3 regions of the Carboxylicivirga taeanensis genome follow, and region 3 is predicted to be linked to each of the others. Evidence: riboswitches for the same ligand, from Rfam matches in the RefSeq annotation. Region 3 holds a riboswitch; each other region holds the start of a gene.
What was found. A riboswitch is a leader RNA that binds a small molecule or an ion and turns the genes downstream of it on or off. The one in region 3 is predicted to bind cobalamin.

Region 1: it holds a riboswitch for cobalamin, as region 3 does, so the genes downstream of both, ACSX1H_RS08925 (ABC transporter substrate-binding protein) here and cobT (nicotinate-nucleotide--dimethylbenzimidazole phosphoribosyltransferase) in region 3, are expected to answer to the same signal.
Region 2: it holds a riboswitch for cobalamin, as region 3 does, so the genes downstream of both, ACSX1H_RS01950 (TonB-dependent receptor) here and cobT (nicotinate-nucleotide--dimethylbenzimidazole phosphoribosyltransferase) in region 3, are expected to answer to the same signal.

Annotation. Positions count from the first base shown of each region.
Region 1 is NZ_JBPUSJ010000004.1:442,385-450,450, forward strand. Features, by position in the region: gene ACSX1H_RS08905 (SusD/RagB family nutrient-binding outer membrane lipoprotein) at 1-313, shown strand, start outside; gene tdh (L-threonine 3-dehydrogenase) at 479-1,510, shown strand; gene ACSX1H_RS08915 (hypothetical protein) at 1,615-2,814, shown strand; gene ACSX1H_RS08920 (dipeptidyl-peptidase 3 family protein) at 2,847-4,799, shown strand; cobalamin riboswitch at 4,850-5,044, shown strand; gene ACSX1H_RS08925 (ABC transporter substrate-binding protein) at 5,069-6,214, shown strand; gene ACSX1H_RS08930 (iron chelate uptake ABC transporter family permease subunit) at 6,217-7,263, shown strand; gene ACSX1H_RS08935 (ABC transporter ATP-binding protein) at 7,256-8,066, shown strand, end outside.
Region 2 is NZ_JBPUSJ010000001.1:440,966-449,031, forward strand. Features, by position in the region: gene ACSX1H_RS01930 (peptidase associated/transthyretin-like domain-containing protein) at 1-190, opposite strand, end outside; gene ACSX1H_RS01935 (hypothetical protein) at 210-980, opposite strand; gene ACSX1H_RS01940 (2,3,4,5-tetrahydropyridine-2,6-dicarboxylate N-succinyltransferase) at 1,174-1,989, shown strand; gene ACSX1H_RS01945 (PepSY domain-containing protein) at 2,122-3,591, opposite strand; gene ACSX1H_RS01950 (TonB-dependent receptor) at 3,596-5,893, opposite strand; cobalamin riboswitch at 6,004-6,202, opposite strand; gene ACSX1H_RS01955 (L-threonylcarbamoyladenylate synthase) at 6,339-6,902, shown strand; gene ACSX1H_RS01960 (acyl-CoA thioesterase) at 6,930-7,355, shown strand; gene rimM (ribosome maturation factor RimM) at 7,368-7,886, opposite strand; gene ACSX1H_RS01970 (cob(I)yrinic acid a,c-diamide adenosyltransferase) at 7,940-8,066, opposite strand, start outside.
Region 3 is NZ_JBPUSJ010000004.1:88,024-96,089, reverse strand. Features, by position in the region: gene ACSX1H_RS07720 (hypothetical protein) at 1-474, shown strand, start outside; gene egtD (L-histidine N(alpha)-methyltransferase) at 563-1,570, shown strand; gene ACSX1H_RS07710 (beta-alanine-activating enzyme beta-propeller domain-containing protein) at 1,572-2,759, opposite strand; cobalamin riboswitch at 3,085-3,286, shown strand; gene cobT (nicotinate-nucleotide--dimethylbenzimidazole phosphoribosyltransferase) at 3,374-4,411, shown strand; gene ACSX1H_RS07700 (adenosylcobinamide-GDP ribazoletransferase) at 4,490-5,281, shown strand; gene cobC (alpha-ribazole phosphatase) at 5,288-5,857, shown strand; gene cobU (bifunctional adenosylcobinamide kinase/adenosylcobinamide-phosphate guanylyltransferase) at 5,860-6,369, shown strand; gene ACSX1H_RS07685 (hypothetical protein) at 6,607-7,389, opposite strand; gene ACSX1H_RS07680 (RagB/SusD family nutrient uptake outer membrane protein) at 7,440-8,066, opposite strand, start outside.

The DNA of each region.
Region 1 (8,066 bases), 350 kb from region 3:
CAATGATCACCTTACTAAAATTATTACTCAAAAGTACATTGCTCAAAATCCATACTTACCGCTGGAGGCCTGGAACGATCATCGCAGGTTAGGTTTACCATTTTTTGAAAATCCGGCGGTTGATAAGCCAATATTGAATTTACCGGATCTCAATGCGTCCAATTACATGACTAATCAGGTTTCTTTCTTTCCACAGCGTGTTAAATATCCTTCCAGTTTGCAAAATAGCAACCCCGAAGGCTATGAACAGGCAGTTGGCTTCCTGAACGGCGACGATGCCGTGTTAACACCACTTTGGTGGGCACAGAAATAGATGCATTGTTTTATGAATTCTTAAAAAGGGGCTGGCACTTTTGCCAGCCTTTATTTATTTTTCGGAAATGACATTAGTCATAGGTGCAATTCAAATAGCTTTTGCACATTTGTTATTTAGAATAAGAATAGATTAGGAACATAATTACAACTAAAAAATAAGACAATGACAACGATGAAAGCACTTGTAAAATCAAAAGCCGAAAAGGGTATTTGGTTGGAAGAAGTGAAGATCCCGGAGATTGGGCCTAATGATGTGTTAATCAAGGTTTCAAAGTCGGCCATTTGTGGAACAGACCTGCACATCTATAAGTGGGATGAGTGGGCGCAAAACACGATTCCGGTGGGTATGACGATTGGACATGAATATGTCGGTCATGTTGCCAAACTGGGGAGTGAGGTCAAAGAGTTTAAAGAAGGAGATCGCGTTACCGGAGAGGGGCATATCGCCTGTGGTCATTGTCGTAACTGTCGCCGTGGACGTCAGCATATCTGCGAAAGAACAGTAGGTATTGGGGTAAATATTGATGGATCATTTGCTGAGTATGTAAAGGTGCCGGCGAGTAATGTGATGAAGATAAATGCATCAATACCCGATGAGGTTTTGGCAATAATGGACCCTTTTGGAAATGCAACGCATACCGCTTTATCTTTTCCTTTGATAGGAGAAGATGTGTTGATTACCGGCTCCGGCCTGATTGGTAGCATGGCTGTTGCAGTCGCCAAATTTGCAGGTGCACGCTATGTGGTGGCCACCGAAACCAATGAGTTTCGCGCTGAGCTGGCACGAAAAATGGGAGCTACGCGCGTAGTTAATCCAATTACTGAAAACTTGCGCGAGGTGATGGATGATTTGGGTATGATTGGCTTCGATATTGGTCTGGAGTGCTCTGGAGCGCCGGCCGCGTTCAATCAACTGGTCGAACACATGTATAATTCCGGAAAAATATCGATGCTCGGTATTCTGCCTTCATCAACACAAGTAGATTGGAACCGGATTATTTTTAAAGGGCTCACGCTTAAAGGTATTTACGGACGTGAGATGTACGAAACGTGGTATAAAATGGAGCAAATGCTGATGTCAGGACTTGATCTGACAGCAATTATTACTCATCGATACAGCATCAACGATTTCCAAAAAGGCTTTGATGTTATGGAAGAGGGTAATTGTGGAAAAGTACTGCTGAGCTGGGACTAATCACCAATACAAAGTATTTAAAAAGGCAGTCGCAAGGCTGTCTTTTTTTGTGCCCTGGTTCTACTCAATTATTTTTAAATTTGTGGGAATTATAAAAAAGTCAGATGAGAAGCAAAGGGTATCTATTAATAGCGCTGTTACTGTGTTCAACTACGTTGTTCTCGCAAAACCTGAGCCAATGGGCCGAAAAGCTAAATGCTTCAGAAACAATATTGGATCCGAACAATAAGCGATTTGTTCTGCAGGAGTTGAACAGCCAATTACAGGCTGTTTGGAAATCAGATGCAGAACTTAACGAGCTGATCCGACATACCGATAATTTGCATGTATCAAAGTCGACTGATAACAAGATTGTGGTGGCGGCTTTCGGAGCAACTACTTACAATGGTGTTTATCAATTAGAGTGGTTGGTGAACTATCGTAATACCACCTGGTCGTTTAGTGATGAAGTCAATGTGCCTGCTAATAAAGGGAATAACGTGCTTTCTTTGGAATTTACCAACCAAGGGGAGGATATTTATGGCGTTCTAATCAAATATGGAAAGAAGGTACTGGTTAATGCAGAAGATATCATCACCAAATGTTTGTTTGAAGAACTGCTGCAGCAAACAGATGATGCACGTAAGGATTCTGTCAATCAGGTTCTCCAAAGACGACTTCAGCGCCTCTGGTCTGATAAAAACTTCTTTCAGAACGATTTTGCGCAGTTGAAGAGGATGAGAACGCTTCATTCAGATGATGGAAAGGTTAAAGTATGTACCTACAACATCCCCAAAGACAATTTTAAGCAGGAATTTTATGGGGCTGTTATCGTTAAGGAGGACGACATTAATGTGTTACCGTTGACCGATGCGTCTGAAAAAATCCGTTCGCCGGAACGTGCAGTTCTTTCAAACAAAAAATGGTACGGGGCGCTTTACCTCGATTTAGTTGAAACAAAAAGTGATGATAAAACATTTTACACCTTAATTGGCTATAAAGGCCACGATGAATTCATAAAAACCAGGGTGTTAGATGTTCTAACCATCCAAAGCGGGCGGGCTCGTTTTGGGGCACCAGTTTTTAAAATCGATCGTTTTTCTCGTAACAGGGTTATCTTTGAGTATTCGGCCAAAACCACCATGATGCTTCGTTATGACGCCAATGAAAAGCTCATTGTGTTTGATAACCTGGCCCCAGCGGACCCGATGTTTGCAGGTGTTTCCCAGTATTACGGACCCGATTTTTCTTACAATGCATTTAAATTCAACAAAGGAGTTTGGGTGTTGAAAAAAGACATTGACCTGCGTAACCCCAAGAAATAAGGCTTGATAACCACAATTAACAAAACATTAGCATGAATGATTTTCAATATCAGGTGGAGCAATTTGCCGACCTGCGCATATTACGATACAGAATCCCGGGTTTTGAACAGCTGCCACTTAAGCAAAAACAGTATATCTATTACCTCTCACAAGCGGCGCTGGCAGGGCGCGATATTATTTGGGATCAGAATAATGAATACAATTTGTGGCTCAGAAAATGCTTAGATACCCTATATCAGACAGTGGATCCGGCCGATGCTGCCTATGAGGATTTAACCGTGTTTTACAAGCGTGTTTTGTTTTCAAACGGCTTGCATCACCATTACAGTACCACAAAGCTAAAGCCTTCGTTCACCGCTCAAAAGCTCAAAGCCTGGATACAAAACCTTTCTGAGGAGCAGCTAAAGCAGCTGAATTGTAACTCCTGCGAGGCCCTTTTTGAGCGTATGGAAATGCTGCTTTTTAATGAGCAGTACATGGCTAAGCGGGTCTGTCAGGACGAACATCAGGACATTGTAGTTGCTTCGGCCAATAATTTCTATAAAGAGGTCACTCAGAAAGAGGCAGAGCAGTTTTACAGCCAACAGATTGATAAGGAAGATAAGCAGCCTGTTTCATACGGACTCAATTCGCGTTTAGTAAAGCAGGATGGTGAGCTTAAAGAGGAAAAATGGTGCATTGGAGGTATGTACTCACAAGCCTTGCAGCAAATTGTGTATTGGTTGCAACAGGCCGCCGGGGTATGTGAAAATGCGCAACAAAAAATAGTCATTCATCACCTGTGCGAATATTATCAATCAGGCGATCTTAGCATGTTTGATGCCTATAGCATTGAATGGCTAAAGGAGCAGGAGGGACAAGTTGACTTCATCAACGGGTTTATAGAAGTGTATGGTGACCCTTTGGGCTTTAAAGCAACCTGGGAGAGTCTGGTTAATATTATTGATCAACCTGAAACCGATAAGGCATCGGTTATCAGTGCTAATGCGCAGTGGTTCGAAGATCATTCGCCAGTAATGGAAGAACATCGCAAAGCGAAAGTTACTGGTGTAAGCATGAAGGTCATAAACGCCATTATGTTGGGAGGCGATTGCTACCCGGCTTCGCCACTCGGCATTAACCTGCCAAATGCGGAATGGATGAGGGAAGTTCATGGATCAAAGTCTGTGTCCTTAAACAACATCAGTGAGGCCTATGAGATGGCTTCATTAACATCAGGTGTAATTGAAGAGTTTGCCTGCACCCCTGAGGAGCTGAGTTTGCATAAAAAGTATGGAGCGCTGGCCGATCACCTCCATACGCATCTGCACGAATGTGTGGGCCATGGCTCGGGCAGGCTGGAGCAGGGTGTTCGCTCCGATGATTTAAAGGCTTACAGTTCGGTAATTGAAGAAGCCAGAGCCGATTTATTTGGTCTTTACTTTATGGCGGATCCTAAAATGCTGGAACTTAATTTAGTGCCGCACATGGATGTGGCTAAAGCGCAGTACAATTCTTACATACGGAATGGTTTAATGGTTCAGCTGGCCCGAATTAGTGAAGGCGCCAATATTGAGCAAACCCACATGCGCAACCGCCAGTTAATTGCCAGCTGGGTTTTCGAACAAGGAAGTGCCAGCGGTGTGATAGAGAAGGTTACCCGCGAAAATAAAACCTATTACAAAATTAACGACTACGAGCAGTTGCGTCAGTTATTTGGAGCCTTACTCAAGGAGGTGCAGCGCATCAAATCGCAGGGCGATTATGAGGCCGCTCGCCAACTGGTCGAAAGCTATGGCGTTAAGGTGAACCCCGACATCCATCAGGAAGTCCTTGTGCGTTATGGGCAACTTAATGTAGCTCCATATGCCGGTTTTATCAACCCAAAGCTGGAGCCGGTTACGGATGCCTCCGGGCAAATAGTGGATGTAAAGGTATCCTATAAAGAGGGTTTTATTGAGCAGATGTTGAGGTATAACCGGGAATATAGCACAATTCAGGCTTAACAAAGCTCTGCCGAGTGAAGCAGCTTTGAGAGTATTTAACATCCAAAGCTTAACACTTGTCGGCATAAAACATTACTTTTGCAGTATAATACAGAAAGGGAATCAGGTTAAACGCCTGAGCTGTTCCCGCAGCCGTAGTCTGTGCCTGTTGCAGGAACTTTGTTTCGATAACCACTGTTCATTAGAATCGGGAAGGGGAGACAAAGAAAGAGAGCCGGAAAACCTGTCTGATTATGCATTTTATTCATAGATCTTTCGGAGAAAAAGAGATGATTAGACTTATAACTTCATTCGTATTTGCAAGTGTTTTACTGATGGCGTGTCAAAACCGGCCATCAAACCGTAGCAATCAATCTTCAAATGTACAGCCCGACAGTACTTATACACCCAGGCACGCCAAGGGCTTTACTATTAATTATTTCGATGGTTATTCGCAAATAGTTATGAATGATCCATGGGGGGATAGCAGCAAGTCTGAAACGCTTGTTCTGGTTTCTGATACCACAAAGCTGGAGGCAGTGAAAAAGGCGAACGATCTGGTACTGGTGCAGCCGGTTAATAAATGGATCGCCTTGTCGTCAACCATGGTGAATTATGCCAATAGCCTCGAAATGAAGCAGACGATCAAAGGGGTGGCGGAGCCTCAGTACATTGCCGATGCCTATATTCAACAAGGCATTGCCGAAGGTACTATTAAGGACGTAGGCCTGGCTGTGGCGCCCGATGTGGAGGTGATGGTGAATATGGAACCTGACTTTATGATGGTTTCCCCGTTTAAGGACAATCACTTTAATGCTGTCAAAGCTGCAGGAGTTCCGGTAATTACCAATGCCGATTACCTCGAACACACACCATTGGGCCGTGCCGAGTGGCTGGTTTTTGTGGGAGAACTCTTGGGTAAGGGCAATAAAGCCAAGCGCTTGTTTGCTGATATAGAAACAGCTTATCTGGATGTGAAAGAAAAAGTGGCGCAGCTAAATGAAAAGCCATCCATCTTTACAGGTCATATTTATCAGGGCATATGGCACACGCCAGCGGGAGAGAGTTACATGGCTAACTTTTTCAAGGATGCGGGCTGTAACTATATCTATCGTGAAACAAAGGGGACCGGCTCTTTATCTCTCGACTATGAAACCATTATCGAGAAAGCCGAAGATACTGATTACTGGGTATTGATTATTAACCATCCCACCGATGTAACTTACACCGAGATAGCCCGAATTGACAACCGCTATACAGATTTTTCGGCTTATAAAAACAAAAAAATAATAGTAACCAATTCCTCACAATCTCAGTACTTTGAGAAAGGATTATTGCAACCGCACATCGTCCTTAAGGACTTGGTACACGCTGTTCATCCTGCATTTTCACCAAAGTATCAGCCGGCCTATTTTCAATTGATAAGTAAAGAATAATTATGGAAGAGCAACGAATAAAGTGGTTTTTGGGATTTGCATTGTTGGTTATTTCGTTGGTGCTATTCTTTTTAATAAACATTGGTTTTGGTTCCGTATCTATTCCGCTCGAAGATATTGTGCGCATTATACTGGGGGAAGAGGCCTCTCGTACGGCCTACGCATCCATCATCCTGAAATCGCGTTTACCACAAACCATAACCGCCATTTTAGCAGGAGCCGGATTGGCGGTGGGAGGCTTACAGATGCAAACCCTGTTTCGAAACCCCTTGGCCGGACCATCTATTCTGGGCATCAGCAGTGGTGCAGGACTTGGTGTAGCGCTGGTGGTATTGTTTGCAGGAAATATTTTGGGAGTCACCATTAGCGGTTATGGTTTGTTTGGACACCTGACCGTGGTAGGAGCTGCTTTCTTAGGGGCCTTTCTAATTCTTTTGCTCATCGTATTTTTTGCCCGTGCCTTGCGCGATAATACCATTCTGCTTATTGTTGGCATTATGGTAGGCTATGCCGCTTCGGCCATCATTGGCGTGATGAAATTTTACAGCCCCAAAGAGGATGTACATGCTTACGTTATCTGGGGCTTAGGCAGTTTTGCCAATGTGAGCTGGGAGCATTTATTAATTCTTATTCCGGTGGTCATTTTTGGCTTAGTAATGAGCCTTCTGCTCGTTAAACCACTAAATGTTCTGTTGTTAGGCGAGAACTATGCGGAGAATTTGGGCATTAACATCAAGAATACCCGTTTAGCTATTTTGTTGTGCACCGGCTTATTAACCGCAGCCATCACCGCGTTTTGCGGGCCCATTGCTTTTTTGGGGCTGGCTGTTCCGCATTTGACGAAAGGCCTGTTTCGCACCAGTGATCAAAAGGTGCTGCTGCCGGCAGTGATACTGGCTGGTGCTGTATTGGCACTGTTTTGTAACTTTATAGCCCGGCTACCCGGCTTTGACGGCGCCCTGCCAATTAATGTGGTGACGGGTCTTATCGGTGCCCCTATTGTGATATCAGTGATTATTAAACGACGAAAGATGAACGCCAATGGATAGTAATGTGCTTTTACAATCGCATGATTTAGCTGTTGGCTACAAGGGCAACAGCGATAAAGAGACGGTGCTGCATCAGCACATAAACGTGCAGTTGCATCGCGGGGAGTTTGCCTGTTTGCTGGGACCCAATGGTGCCGGTAAATCGACACTCATAAAAACCTTAAGTGGTTTTATCCCTCAAATTAAAGGACGTATTGCCATTAATGGCATTGACCTGAGCAGCATTAAACGGAGTCAGCTGGCTAAAGAGGTATCGGTGGTGCTGACCGAGAAATTGCATATCAGCAACATGACTGTTTTCGACCTGGTGGCACTGGGGCGCACACCTTATACCGATTTTTTTGGGGTGCTAAGCAAGGAGGATAAGCAGTTGGTTTTAAAGGCCATTGAAGATGTTGGCTTATCAGGCTTTGCCAACCGCCAATTGATGTGCATGAGCGATGGGGAGCGACAAAAAGCCATGATAGCAAAAGCTTTGGTTCAGGACACACCCCTAATTATTCTGGATGAACCAACCGCATTTTTAGATTTGCCCAGTAAAATCGAAATCGTTCAGCTACTAAAAAAGCTGGCTCGCGAAAAAAACAGAGGCATCCTTTTATCAACGCATGACCTGGATTTAGCCTTGCAGCTGGCCGATAAGATTTGGCTATTGGCTCAGGGACGTGCCCTCGAAGCGGGTATTCCCGAAGATTTGGTGCTTGCCAACGGGTTTCGTCGCTTTTTTGAAAAGGAAGGCATTCTGTTTGATAACGAAAGTGGCTCGTTTAAGGTGGAACGGGAGCAAATGAAAACCATCCGGG
Region 2 (8,066 bases), on a different contig from region 3:
CTGTATTTAACTTAAACATCCCTCTTTCATCTGATTCTTTACCAAATCCGGTCTGACTATTTGCCACAAAGGCAAAAGGCACAGCCGTAACACTATCACGTTCAACCAGGCGGCCAATCAATAGCACCCTCTCACCCACGCCTTCCTGGGCGAAAAGCGAGCCGCAACATCCCAGTAGCAAGATGAGCATAACTATAGCTGTCCTTCTCCTATTTTCTGTTCTTAAATGCATCGAATAAATCCATGACCTTATACTTAATACTTTGCGGGGTGTCCCTATCGGTGAACTCCATTTGGGCATTACAATACAAAATAAAAGTCTCCAACTCATCTCCAGTTAACCCACTAACCTGCTGCAGCATATTTACAGTCATCATCTGTCGCTGCTTTTCATATCTGAGCACTTTCAACATCTTACGTTTCTGCCTTTCTGATTTAGATGTGTAATAGTAGAGGGCCGATGTTGGCTGAAAAACCCAAGTCAACACCGAAGGATCGTTTCTGTAAGTTGGCAGAATATCAACTGGCACATCGGGTTTCCTCCCCAGCTTAATATCCGCTGGCAACATTAAATCCATTTCCATTTGTTTACTGCGCATCGCTCTTAATCGCTCCTGATAGGTACTATAATGCCAGTTGGAATTGATATCAACCTGTTGGATCTGATAGGAGATGCGCTTCAAAGGAAACAGATACATGCGATCCGGGTCCACATTTAAACTGTCCAGATGAAGGACCCTCTCTTCGAATCCCAGGGCTACGATTTTGAGACTATCACTGGCATCAAGGATAAGTTTAAATTCACCAAGCGAGTCAGCAGCAAATAATTGCATGGTTTTATAACTGGCTATTTGAGCCAGTGGAATAGGTCGCTCATCGTTATGTGTTACAACTTTTCCGTGCAGCCATACTTTTTGGGTTTGTCCTTCCAACATCGATGTCATCAACAAACAGGTTGCTATGCAAGCTAATTTTTTCATTGTTAGAGATTAGGTAAGCTCAAGATAAACCTTCCTGCACGCTGTGTTGTTATTTTTTCAACAAACGGACGAATAATTAACAGCTTTTAACAGGGCGAAACTAATTAGTTAAAACCAAATCACTTAACATTTTTTTATAGTGATATCTTATTATTAAAAGGTATTTTTGTTTTCAAACATAAATTTTGATTAAATGAGCGATTTGAAGAATATCATTGAAAAGGCCTGGGACGACAGGTCGATGCTAAATAACCCGGAAACTGTTGAAGCAATTAAAACCGTAGTTGAAAAACTGGACAAAGGCGAACTACGCGTAGCTGAACCAAATGGAGATGACTGGACTGTGAACGAATGGGTGAAAAAGGCGGTTATTCTTTACTTCCCTACTCAGCAGATGGAAACCATTGAAGTAGGACCATTCGAATTCCATGATAAAATTGCACTTAAAAAGGATTACGCAGCACAGGGCGTTCGTGTAGTGCCTCATGCTGTTGCGCGTTATGGTGCTTTCCTGGAGTCGGGCGTTGTAATGATGCCATCGTATGTGAATATTGGCGCTTACGTTGGTTCAGGTACTATGGTTGATACCTGGGCAACAGTTGGTAGCTGTGCTCAAATTGGTAAAAATGTTCATTTAAGTGGTGGCGTTGGTATCGGTGGCGTGTTGGAGCCTGTGCAGGCAGCTCCGGTTATTATCGAAGACGATGCTTTTATTGGCTCTCGCTGTATCGTTGTTGAAGGTGTGCGTGTAGGTAAAGAAGCGGTATTAGGTGCCAATGTGGTATTAACGGCCTCCACAAAAATTATTGATGTAAGTGGCAACGAGCCTAAAGAGTACAAAGGTTATGTACCACCTCGCTCGGTAGTTATTCCGGGTAGCATTACCAAGAAATTCCCAGCCGGCGAGTTTCAGGTTCCTGCTGCTCTAATTATTGGTCAGCGCAAAGAGTCCACTGATAAAAAGACCTCGTTAAACGATGCATTGCGCGAGAACAATGTAGCGGTATAAGCATTAAACAAATATTTGCTGGACATTAGATGATTCACACTTAGTTATTGAGTTGAAGAGTTTAACGTTGAGTAGTTGAAAGAAAAAACCTGATAGGACCAGTTCTTATCAGGTTTTATAATTTTATACTATCTAGTACAACTTCTTCATTCTCCGCTTAATCAGTCGATAGCTTAGCACCAAAGCGGTAACACTTACAACCGTGCCGCCCACCGACAAAAGAATTATCCAGGTTTGTCGAAGCCACTCTAACTTGGCAAACCATCCGAACCTGAAAGTATGCAAGCCTTGATACAGCCACCATTGCCATTTCGATACATCATTGATTACCTTCTCCAGCTTACCTGTTTGAGCATCTACAATTAATCGCGTTTGAAAAGCATCATCCAGTTTAATTTCATAACCGGCTGTTGCTGCCATATGCTTCTTATTTCTTACGATTGTTGAATAATCTTCTACAAAACGAATACTATACAGCACATCGGGTAAGCGACTTTGCAGGAAAGAATGTAAACAACTTTCACTTAATGGCTGCAAAACCAAAATCTGCTGCCCTTTCACCATAAAGCATTCAGGGGTTTGAAGGGTATTGGTATATACTTCGTAAAAACAGCGTTCCATCTGTTTTCGGCAAACAATGCGTTTAACAGAGCTTTCTGCCTTATGCTTCAAAACTTCGTTAAAACCGGTTCCAACCTCATCAACGGTTAACTCATCAGCATTCCACAAGCGATAATAATCAATGGGCTGTTCCTTTGAAAAAAGCCATGAAGGTAAATCGGCAAGCGACATCAGACCACTCAGGATGAAGGTAAACACAAACACCCCAAAAACAAGTCCACTTAAATGGTGCCATCGTAAGACGGCTTTTTTATATGGACTTACGTCAAGAGCACGAGTTTTACGTTTACGCTTAAATCGAACCAAACCAGCCACAACACCTGACACGCATACAAAACAACCAATACAACTCAGCCAGAAAACCACATCGACCCACAAGAGAGCGTTTAATCGCAACTGCTTAAAATACAACCAGTGCGGAATAGCGCCAATACGGGCCATCCAACGTGAGAAACGTGTAGTTTCCTGCACTATTTGACCATTCGTTCCCGATACATAAACCTCAGAATTAAACTCATCATCAAGCCAGTATTTATGTATTGTAAAATGCGCCTTATAATGCGACCACGGAATCCAAGAATCGTAATCAGTCAGGAATTCGCGTTTCTTAACAGGAGAGGAGTAAACGGCTTGTATCAACTGTGCGCTTCCATTTTCATCGATGCTATCGATGGGTGTTAAGGTAGCTGCATCAAACATTTGCGCGGTCTTACCTGGCAAGCGATAAACAGGCTTATCATTAAACATCTCCAGCGTAAGAGAAGAACTTGGATGCCCTTCAATAGCAGAAACAGGTGACAAAATACTGTCCTTCAGCGAAAGCGCTTTTTGTTTTTGAAAGTAAGCCTGCGTTTTAGGTTTGGGAAAGGAGTGGTAAATCATCACCACTCCTGATATAAACCACATTACAAAAAGCAGACTCATTACGAATCCGGTCCAGCGATGAACCGAAAACATGAATCGTTTAAGCAATTTAATCATCTACTTAAAAATTAATACTCATTGAAGCTTCGAACGAACGCCCCATACCAGGTACATACTGAGCGCTATATACTGTATTATCGAAGTAATACTCATCAGCAATATTATTCGCATTCAAACGCAATGTGACATTATCCAAAGTATAAGCTACTGTAGCATCGCTCACCCAATAGGCCGGCAACACAATGGCATTTGAGGCATTTGTAAAAACGTCATCGGTATAACGGGTGCCACCTCCAATGCTCAGATTTTTCAACAACCCACTTTGTACCGTGTAGTTGGCCCATGCAAAAAATTGATTTTCCGGCGTATGCGTCAATGCATTGCCTTCGTAACTGTAATCGCTCATATAAGGATTATTGGCAAAAGCTCTGTAGCGCGTCTCGTTATAACTGTATCCGGCATTAACAGACATGCCTTTGAATGGATAAGCAATAACATCCAATTCAAAACCTTTCGAATCAACAGCTCCAACTTGTCCATAAACTTGTTTACCTGCTTCGGTTTTTTCCAAATATTGTACAATACTCTCCTTCAGGATATAATACGAACTCGCATTCACATTTAATCGCGCACCCAACTCCCATTTAATACCTCCTTCTAGCTGATAACCTTGTTGCGGCTCATATACCTCTTCGCCTTCTTCAGGCTGAAACTCTTCTCCATTTTTATCTATATAGATATAGTTGGAGTTAAACACACTACGATAAGGCTTAAAGAAGCTAGATGCAGAAGCATAAATAGACAAATCCTCATAAGGCAAATACACCAATCCGGCACGATAAGAAAATGCTTTATTGGTAATGGACTGCTCCGGGCTATCCGGATTAAACTCATAATCGAGTCCATTGGTAACGGTTGCTCGTTGATAGTTATACTTATATAAATCAAAACGACCACCTAACATCGCCTTCAATTGCGGCATGACATCAATAACATCCTGAAAATATAAGCCATGTGAGGCATCACTCATTACGCGAGCACCTGAAAATTTAGTTTTCAAATAGCCTTGATTTAAAACAGGATCAACCACCGAAACTTTAGCAAACAGTCCGTCACCATATACATCCTGCCCCACATTATAGCCTGTGTAGCTCACACGGTCGAGATAAAGCAATGAATAGCCGCCAACAAAAGAATGCTTTAAGCCTCCTGTAGTAAACTCGTGATACACATCGGCATTGTACTGCAAGGTTTTTGTTTTGTGCGAAAAACGCAGTGGAAAAGTTCGTTGCAACGAATCCAGACAGATGTACTTTTTATTGTCTCCACTTAGGTAGTAATGATCGTAAATGGACTCATTTGAGGTCAGATAACTCAACTCTTCTGTGGAGAAATAGTCGATGTCATCATCATTATAGGAGATACCTGTTACCAAACGGGTGACTGCACCAAAAGTGTGCTCCCATGCAAGTGCAATGTTATAATTAGTATGCGTCAAATAATCGGATGGATCGTTATAGCGCTGCTCACGTTTAAAACCAGCCGGCAGATCACCAATCTCATATACTTGCTTATTGGTTGTTGCATCAAAAATATCATTCGTAACCGCAGGCATACCTGCTTCTGTCGCATAAAAATCATCATTGGCTCCGGCCTTGAACTTAATTACATTGTTATCGTTGAGCTGCCAGTCAAGAGCCAGATAAGCATTGGCTGTATTAGTTTTGTTATCGCGCCATCCGTCACTATCAGCATAACCGGCATCAAAACGGTAGGTTAAGGGTGAAGCAATAGCCCCACCTGCACCAAGATTCATGCGCTTTTTGTTCCATGCTCCATACCCAACACGCGCATTGCCCGTTGTTTCTTCAGTAGGCTGCTTACGCACAATATTTAAAATACCGCCTACAGCTGAGTGGCCGTACACTACTGATGCAGGCCCTTTTAAAAACTCGATGCTCTCAACAGCAGTAAGACTAGTAACCGGGGCACTGCTCGACCAGTTCATTCGCTCATCTCGGGCGCCATCAACCATAATTACAGGCTGCCCGAAACCTCTGAAACGGAAGGTTTGAAAACCACCGTAATTAATTGTTGGCCGTACACCTGTAGTGTATCGTAAAGCTTCATTCAGATTATTTACCGCACGTTCTTCTATCTGTTTGTGATTAACAGTAGACACAGTAATTGGAATGTGCTTTAAGGGCTCCATTGTTTTTAATGCAGTCGGATGTTTCTCAAACACCACATCAGCCTCGATGTCAATCGATTTAATAAGAAAAGTGTCCTTGTGGATGGTTTGTGAAAAAGCACAAACGGCACTCAACGCCAATAAAATGGCGAAAGAAATTCGTTTCATTCTAATTTTGTCTTTTAAGTTGTTTATAAATCTTTAAAGACAATATTCACGTTGGAAAAAAATGTATGAATAGCCTGGCTATCATCTCGCTTTTATCCCGAAAGCAAAGAATACTGTCGTGCAAACAGGCAGGTCTTCTGGCTCACCCCGTTTCAAATGGCCTTCCCATCAGTGCGCCTGACAGTGGCTGAAGCATTTGAAACCTAAATGGGGCTTACAGCTGCGGGTACAGCTCCGGATTTACACCGGATTCCCTTTTCATTACAGCGGCCGTTGTGGCTTTTGTAAACCTAAATGCGCCGCAAAAATATGGTTTTATATTAATTCTCTATCCGTTTTTAACATTTTTTGTTTAACCTTTCATGCTACGTGATGAACATTATGTTTTCACTCAAATCTTCCCCATCTTTTCCCTTTTTCCTATCTTGCCATCAAAAAACAGACCATGCACGACGATTTAAAACAAGCGCTTGAAGTATTGCGAAACGGTGGAATCATTCTTTACCCAACCGACACCATATGGGGCATAGGCTGCGATGCCACCAATGCTGATGCCGTAAAAAGAATTTATGACTTGAAGCAACGTGCCGACTCAAAAAGCATGCTGGTGCTTCTGGATAGCACTGCAAAACTGGCTGGTTATGTAAATGATATTCCGGAAGTAGCTTATGACATGGCTGAGCTGACTACCAAACCATTGACCATCATTTACGACGATGCCAAAAACCTGGCACCTAACCTGCTGGGCGAAGATGGAAGCGTGGGCATTCGCATCACGGAGGAAGAATTTTCTAAGCAGCTGTGTGTAAGGTTCAAAAAACCGATTATCTCCACGTCAGCGAATATAAGCGGTGAACCATCGCCACAGAATTTTGCTCAGGTGAGTGACGCCGTTAAAACGGGTGTGGATTACATCGTTAAGTTCAGACAGGAGGAAACTGCTAATCCGGCACCATCGAGCATTATTAAACTCGCTAAAGACGGACAAGTAACAATTATCAGAGAATAATGGGCTATTAGCTCTAAGCTTTATTACATGAACGAAACAACATTTTATCATAGCACGCCCATACAAATCCGCTTTAACGACATTGACGGTTTAGGACATGTTAATAACTCCACGATACAGGAGTATTTTGATTTGGGACGAATGCACTACATGCAGGATGTGCTATCCGGTCAAATCTTTAAAGGAGACGAAACGCTTATCGTTGCGAATATTAATACCGATTTTTTATCTCCAATTTATTTGAAGAATAAAATGGAGGTTAAAACGGCCATTACACGCCTGGGTACCAAGAGTCTGAACATGGTTCAGCAGGTGATAAACTCCGACTCTAAAGAGGTCAAAGCCATTTGTAAGTCGGTAATGGTGGCGTTTCATAAAATCAACGAAAATGCAATCGAACTCAAAGCAGAATGGCGTGAAGCAATCAGCAAACACGAAAAAACAACATTCTAATCGCCCAGTCGCTTAGATTAATCCATCGGGGAGGTCAAAAACGACTTCCCTTTTTTCATCGTCGATACCCGCAATAAAATGATCGACAATTGGGATTAAGATTTCCTCTCCATCGTGCTCCAGCTCAAACAGGGGATTTTTTGAAATTTCACGAATGGCAACAATCTCACCAATGTAACCATAACCAACGGCCTGACATTGATAGCCAACCAGTTGATAAGCTGAGAACGGAGCTTCCTCCTCTTCTGCTTCAGTCTCTTGCTTTGGCATATAAACAGGCGCATCAATAACCTTCAAAGCAGCCTGATCGTTAGCTAATTGCTCCAACTTAACCAACACATCTGTTTGGTTCTTTTCGCGTGCTTCTTCCAGGTAAAATGGAACTAACCCACCATCCAGCTCTAAAAAAAGAAATTCGCTATCCAGATCTTCTATAGAAAACTCACTGAACAGGCGCACTACAACTTCTCCGGCTATGCCATGTGTTTTAACAATAACGCCAATCTGACGGCAGGTATGTTTCTCTATCATCGGAATAATTTTGCTGCAAAGTTAGAAAAAAAGCTACAGCAAATGCTGTGCTCTTATTTTCCCCGATTATATAAAAAGGCTTTCCAGCGCTCTTCTGTTAAATGCGCTTCTTCCATGGCTGCTCGCGAAAGGCTGAAAAACAAATCGGACAATCGATTGATAAAGAACAAAATTGAGCGA
Region 3 (8,066 bases):
AGAGTTCTGCGTCCTCACCCACCTAAACACATGGTGGATAAGGTATACAGGGATGAATCCAAAAAATTTCATTACCATAGTGATGATGGCTTCCTGATTCAGTATAATGAATTTATCAATAAGCTTTCAGACTATGAAGAAGTTTCCTCTAAATGTGTTCGAAGTCCCCAGGGAAATACCCTCCATTTAAGCAAGGAAACAGCAGAATATGATATTGGTCCGATCATCGAAGTGATTGACAACATTCGGTTTAACAGAGGTTCTCTGATAGATTACTTTATACTCGATGTTAATAATGACTCCATCCAACTAAGAGCCACTTATCATTATCTGAATAATTTCTCAACGGATGCCATGCCCTCAAGAATAATGCATCACCAACTCAAGTCATTATTTCCAAAGAAACATATTCACGTTTCTGTTATCGATGCTAACAGACCCAAAAAAGAATATATATACGATAGCAGCTGGTAAAATGAAAAAATTACCAATGATTCTTTGCTTTGATATTGACAATTCTCAATAAATACCCGTATTTGAACTCCAAAACCAGTTCAATTCTATGCCGGATAAGCTTATTAATAATAAAAATAAACTATTAAACACCTCTGAAAACCAGTACACTAACGGAGGCAAACAAGAGTATAAGCAGACACTAAGGCAAGAATTAATACAGGGATTAACCGCCGAACAAAAGTATGTTTCCAGTAAATTTTTTTACGATCGATATGGTTCTCAACTATTTAATTGGATAACTCAACTCCCCGAGTATTACCTTACTAAAGCAGAAAAATCAATACTTAAGAAGTACCGGAAAGAACTATTTGCCCACTTAAGTCATGTAAACATAATTGAGCTTGGAAGTGGCGACAGCTCCAAAATTTCATTAGTGCTGGAGACCATTCCTCAAGAGAGGCATAGCCACATTCACTATTTCCCAATTGATGTGAGCGACTCCTCTATTCGCCAATCAAAAAATACCTTAAATGATGCATTCCCAAACATAAAAGTTCAGGGCATCGCTACTGATTTTACCTGGCTAAATACACTGCCAAATGAACGCCCACGAATTATCTGCTTCTTTGGCAGCACCGTTGGCAATTTTGAACTTCACAAGGCCGAGGCGCTGTTGAAAAACCTGCAGCAGATAATGAATCCGGGCGACCAACTGATATTAGGTCTCGACCTGGTTAAGGATTCTGCTATTCTCGAACTTGCGTACAACGATAGCCAACGCATAACAGAAGCTTTTAATAAAAACATCTTACGTGCCTGCAATGCCTTGCTGAACTCCAATATTCAACCCGCCGATTTTGAACACAAGGCTTTCTTTAATGCTGCAAAAAGTCGCGTTGAGATGCATCTGATTGCCCAGGACGAAATAATAATCACCTCTCCATATTTAAAAGAGTGCATTGAGTTAAGCAAAGGTGAAAGCATTCACACTGAGAATTCTTTTAAGTATTCGCTTGAAATGATCGAAAACTTATCGGCTCAAAGTAAACTGCCCATTAATCGTATCTTTTACGACGACCAAAAGTGGTTTGCCTTGGTACAGTTTATAAAATAGTTCAATAATCCTTTAACTCAATGCCATAAAAATGACCATTGGCATCACCAATATACAGCATTCCATTATCAATAAGAGGAGTCGATAAAAAAGCACCCAGGTTCAATAACTGCTTTTCAATCTCTTCTCCATCGTCACCATACAGCTCAACGCCATCTGCAAATTGTGTCTCCGACTTAAAAAGAGATGCATAGTTTTGCAAACTGGCTTTTGTTTGAAATTCAAACACCTTCTGCCCCGACTCAGCTGACAAACCATAAACTTTACCATTGAAACAACCGAAATATATCCGCTCATTCTTTGCTAGTGCTGTTGAATACACGCGCATATTCAAAGCCTTTTCCCATAAAATCTCTCCACTATTAGCCTGAAAACAATAAAAACGATGCGTATCAGAGGTACCAAAATACAATCGGTCATTTACGACTAAGGGCGTTGCAATGATCCAGCTCCCTCGTTCTTTATAGTTCCAATGGCCACGTCCTGTTTCAATGTCCAACGCATAAATATTAAAATCCCGACTACCAAAAATTACTTTATCGCGATAGATACAAGCGGCTTTTTGAATAGCTCCGTTGGGGAAATATCTGTCACCTACAGTCTTAAACCGCCAAACCAAACTCCCGCTAACGGCGTCTAAAGCATAAAAATAACCATCAAAACTCCCAATCAGCACTTTATTATCGTGCACAACAGGTGATGCGTGCACAACACCACCTGTTTTATATTTCCATTTTAATTGGCCGCTGACAGCATCAATGGCATAAACATGATTATCGCCACTGCCAACATACACCATATGATTGACTACCACAGGCGATGAGTTGTAATAATCCCATTGGTCAACACAGCTCTCTCCTTCTGTCGAAAACGTCCAGATACGGCGTCCTGTCTGGCTATGAATAGCCGAAACTGTGCCACTACCATCATATACAATAAGCCAATTGTTATATACACAGAGTTTTGATTTAATACTGCCAGCTAATTTAATTTTCCAATTGAGCTGCCCTGTCTGCTTATTGAGCGCATATAAGTAATTGGCATTATCTCCAAAATAAAGAGTTTCCAAAAGAATTACAGGTGACGAATAGATGCCTGCTTCAGCGTCAAATTGCCACGATGTGTTAGTTTGTGCTTTTGCACAAAAAGAAATGAGCCCCAACATCAAAACAGTTAATAATTTCATCATAGATAGTAAAATTGGTTATAGTTTAAAGACAGCTGAGAACGACCTTACCCCTAACCATCCAATTTCATTTTTACAAAAGGTCCCACCATAAGTCACAAGGTCTTTACTAGCACTCTAGTAAACTATTTATAAAAACAAGATCAGCCATTAGGCCAGCCTTACCTTCGGTTTAAAAGAAGGTGAATAAATTTGTTATTCCAATGAATAACTAGTGTACCTTATTATGAGTCTAATAATGCATAAAAAGTATCAACCTGACTCACTCCATAACACCCCAGCAAAAGATATTAACTCGACTTTCCAATATTCCTGAGTGATAATTTTATACTTTTGCAATTGTTAAGGTGCTCATGCTTAAAATGGGAATCCGGTGCTATAAGATTATAAATTCCGGAGCTATCCCCGTAGCTGTAAGCCTCTTGCTTTTTAAAAGCAGGTTCTGTTGATAACCACTATCCAAGTTAATTGGATGGGAAGGCGACAAAACTGAGGTAAGCCAGAAGACCTGCCTTAACATGAAATACTTCGGGGTAAAGTGAAATAGATGGCCATTTATGTGTGGACTATGTTTTCATCGATCCTCCTGAAGCTTGTTAAACTAATAAATTTCAACAATGCAGGAGCTACAAATCAAGTCAGTTTCATCTGCCAAGGATGAAGAAATTCAACGCAAAATCAATCTTAAAACAAAGCCAGTTGGTGCTTTGGGCATGCTCGAAAAAATAGCCTTTAAGGTATGTAGAGTGCAACAAACAACCAGTCCCCAACTTTCAAAACCCACCATTCTAGTTTGTGCGGCGGACCATGGCATTACACAAGAACAGGTAAGCCCTTACCCTCAGGAAGTAACCTTTCAGATGGTGATGAATTTTTTGAACGGCGGTGCAGCCATCAATGTGTTCTGCAAACAAAATAATATCCAGCTATTAGTGGCAGACACCGGTGTAAATTACGACTTCGATACCAACAATCAATTACTAGACCTCAAAGTCCGAAAAGGCACCCGTAATTTTGCGGTTGAGCCAGCAATGACAATTGACGAGTGCAGCCTAGCCATGCAAAATGGAGCCAGGCTTATGCAACAACTCCATGAAGAAGGCACCAATATTGTAGGGTTTGGAGAAATGGGAATAGGCAATACTACGGCTGCTACCGCGCTTCTGTGTAAATATGCGGGCTACTCAGCCACCGAAGCAACTGGAGCGGGCACTGGACTTAGCCCCGAAGGCATCGCGCACAAAGCCAATGTCATCGACAAAGCTCTTACTCTGCACGAGGCTATTACCGACCCAATTGAAATATTAGCAACATTTGGGGGCTATGAAATTGCTACCATTTGCGGAGCTATCCTTAAGGCGGCTGAACTTAATATGCTGGTAATTTCAGATGGATTTATCGCTACATCAGCGCTTATTGCGGCACACGCAATCAACCCCAAAGTAATAGATTACTGCCTGTTTGCGCACAAATCAAACGAACAAGGACACAAACTCATGTTAGAACATCTGAAAGCCGAGCCCATTCTTCATTTAGATTTGCGCCTGGGAGAAGGAACCGGTTCCGCTGTGGTGTATCCAATTATTCAGTCGGCAGTTAACTTTATGAACGAAATGAGTAGCTTCGACGATGCCGGTGTCAGTAATAAAGAGTAAATAAATCAAGCTATTAGCTGATGGCTATTGGCTAATAGCATATTTTTATTCCTGGCATTTCCTAATAAACCAAAATACATGAAACAACAACTCAGCCTGCTGCTCACTGCCTTTGGCTTTTTCACCCGCATACCTGTGCCGTTTAAGGTTGCATTTTCACAAGAGAATTTAAACAAGTGCAACCGCTACCTGCCGCTGGTGGGCCTGGTGGTTGGCGGAATTAGCGGATTAGTATTCTACCTATCGGCATTGATTCTGCCACAAGCAGTAGCCGTTATGTTGTCGATGATTACCTCGATACTGCTTACCGGTGCGTTCCATGAAGATGGCCTAGCTGATGTATGCGATGCCTTTGGTGGTGGCTGGACAAAAGGAAAAATCCTTGATATCATGAAGGATTCCAGGGTGGGTGCCTATGGAGCTATTGGGATTTTACTGGCGTTACTTTTGAAATTTACAACACTCAATGAGATTCCACCGTCAAAAATGGTGCAGGTTTTAATAGCTGGCCACATGCTCAGCCGTGCTATGGCTGTATGGACGATGCACTCATTAAACTACGTAAGGGATGATGAGTTGAGCAAGTCAAAACCAATTACTAAATCACTCCAAAGTACTGATTTGATGATTGCTGTTGGCATTGCGTCCTTATCTTTAATTCTTTTTGTCGATTGGTTGGCAATACTGGTGGTATTACCTGCTTTTATCGTTAAGGTTTTGCTTGAACAGTACTTTAAAAAATGGATTGGTGGATACACCGGAGACTGCCTTGGAACCATTCAGCAGGTATCCGAAATGATGGTATACCTGTCCTTACTGGCCTTGTTCACCTATCAGGCCAGTGAAATAACATTTCCCTTTATAAAGTAATTCGCAATGGAAATATGGCTAATTAGACATACAACGCCCAAAGTGGAAAAAGGCATCTGTTACGGGCAGCTGGATCTGGATGTAAACAATGACTTTGACTGTGAAGCAAAAGCGATAATGGAGCAGCTTCCTTCTCAAAAATTCTGCTCCGTATATACCAGCCCTTTACAGCGTTGTTCTATGCTTGCCCAAAAACTATTTTACCAACAAACAATAACTCAGGAGGAGCGGTTAAAAGAGCTCAATTTTGGTGACTGGGAAGGCATGGCATGGAACACAATTGACAAAGAACGTCTAAAAGAATGGGGCGATAACTACCTATTACAACCGCCTCCCAATGGAGAGAGCTTTAGTGAGTTGATGCACAGAGTCGATGATTTTTATAGCTATTTGATTTCAAAGTCATACCAAAGAGTGGCTCTCGTCACCCATTCTGGCATCATGCGAGCATTTCTAACACGTTTCCTTCATGTTCCAGCCTCAAGGGTTTTTAATCTGGAACTAAGTTACGGCGCAATCGTTCGTGTCAAGATACATTCAGATGAATATCAACAAGTCAAATTTATAAAAGGCTAAAAATGACAAAAATCATTCTGATAACAGGCGGCCAACGCTCGGGCAAAAGCTCTTATGCGCAGCAGCTGGCATTACAGCTATCCCCTAACCCGGTTTATCTGGCCACGTCACGCATATGGGATGACGAACATCAGGAACGTATTATACGCCATCAAAACGACCGTGGCCCGGAATGGACCAACATTGAAGAAGAAAAAGCCTTATCGAAGCACGATTTTAACGGCCGGGTGGTGTTGATAGACTGTGTCACCCTTTGGTTAACCAACTTCTTTTTTGATAATGACAGTAATATTGACCAGTCGTTGAAAGAAGCAAAAAGTGAATTTGCCCAACTGATTCAGCAGGATGCTACCTTTATATTTGTTACTAATGAGATAGGCCTGGGCGGCATGCCTGAGAACCCTATTCAACGTAAGTTTACCGATTTACAGGGTTGGATGAATCAATATATTGCCAATTGTGCCAACCAAGTCTACTTAATGGTTTCGGGCATTGCAGTGAAGGTGAAATAATCCAATAGCCTCATTGGGTAAAATAACTCAATTACCCCTTTACCGTTCCCACCATGAGATAGCCTTCCTTTTCTGCCGGGCACCGTTTCTCAGCATGGGAAGACAGCCTGTTCAATTGGGTATTCCCCAAAAAGGAAGGCATCAAGGACCTCTAACACTGTAATACAATCACAAAATCGCACAAAAAAAAGGTACCTGCACAAGCAGGTACCCTTTGTCAATAGTATCAGTTGCCGATTATGGCATAGTTAATACCTCATCATAGACTCCCCAGGTATGATCATACTCTGGTAAATAATGCTCAATTTCCATGGCAAATACCATTTTCCCATCGCCATTGGTTGAAACTGTTCCACTACCCGCGATACGAGCAGGCAGCTCAACATCAGTCTGAAACCAGGCCTTCTGCTCCGGTACCGAAACGGTGCCTGCGCCCTCATCCTCAATAATCAGAATATCATACCCATCCTCATACATGGCTTCGGCTTTATAAATGCTCAATCCTTCTGCTTTGAAAATTTCCACTGTCCACGCTTCTTCAAAAAAGGCACTCACAAAACTAGCTGTTCCCACCGACTCAAACTTCAACTCCAGCTGGCCATTAAATTCAGCCGTATGGTACAGCGGCGAAGCGTTGTCGCCCGTCACACTCAATTCAAATGAGTATATTTTAGCCGGGTCAATGGCCGACGGATTGGTGGCAGATACAACCGCATATGCCACTGCCTCACCATCAGTAAAGCTCAACGTCGTACTTTCCAACTCAAACAGTCCGGTATCATCATTACTAGTCATCTCAAGGTTAGCCACTGTGCCGCTTGCATTCTTATAAGTCCGGTGTATTGGAAATGAGATACTATAATTATTATCTGCATTCAGCATGTAAGGTGCATCTATGGCTGTATGTGCCACAGCTACATAATCAACACCTCCGGTATCTAGTTTGGTCATCACATTATCCTGGTCACAGGCCGGTAATGCAACGACAGCAATCATTAAAATCAATAATATATTTTTCATCTGCTTATATTTTGTTTTTAAATTGTGTGAAACATTGAATCTGATTAAACCTACCATGGATTCTGATCTGCAGTGGCATCCAAGGCATCGTTACCATCAAATTCGGCCTGTGGAATAGACATCACCCAATCAGGACAGAGTGGATCTAAGGGATTAATATATGGTATTAATTCACTGTGGTTGCTACCGTCAAAATTGCGTGTAAAACCAGTGCCCAATCGCTTAATATCATAAATTCGTGATATCTCACCCCAAAGCTCTATGCGACGTTGCAGCATAATCTCATCCATTAAAGTGATGCTACCCGACTCTGGCGTAGTAGGGCCATTATCGCTATTGATAGTAAGCGCTTTGGAATCAGTTAAGGCACTGATATCATAGTCTTCCTGGCGTTCTTTCATCAACTTTTCCAGAATGGTTCGAGCTTCGGCATACTGGTCCAGCATACATTTAGCTTCCGCCTGCATCAGCATCATTTCCTCGTGACGCATAAAAATATAGTCACCGGCACCTGTGGCTACATTAGCAAACTGAAACTTAAACTGGTTATAGCTCTTCTCTGTACCTGTGGCTTGTTCATCTTCTTCTGCCAATGGTCCGTACCACCAGTTTTTACGAACATCTGTTTCATCCACCTGTTCATAGAGCCAGTTACTAACGCAAACGCGCGCGCGACT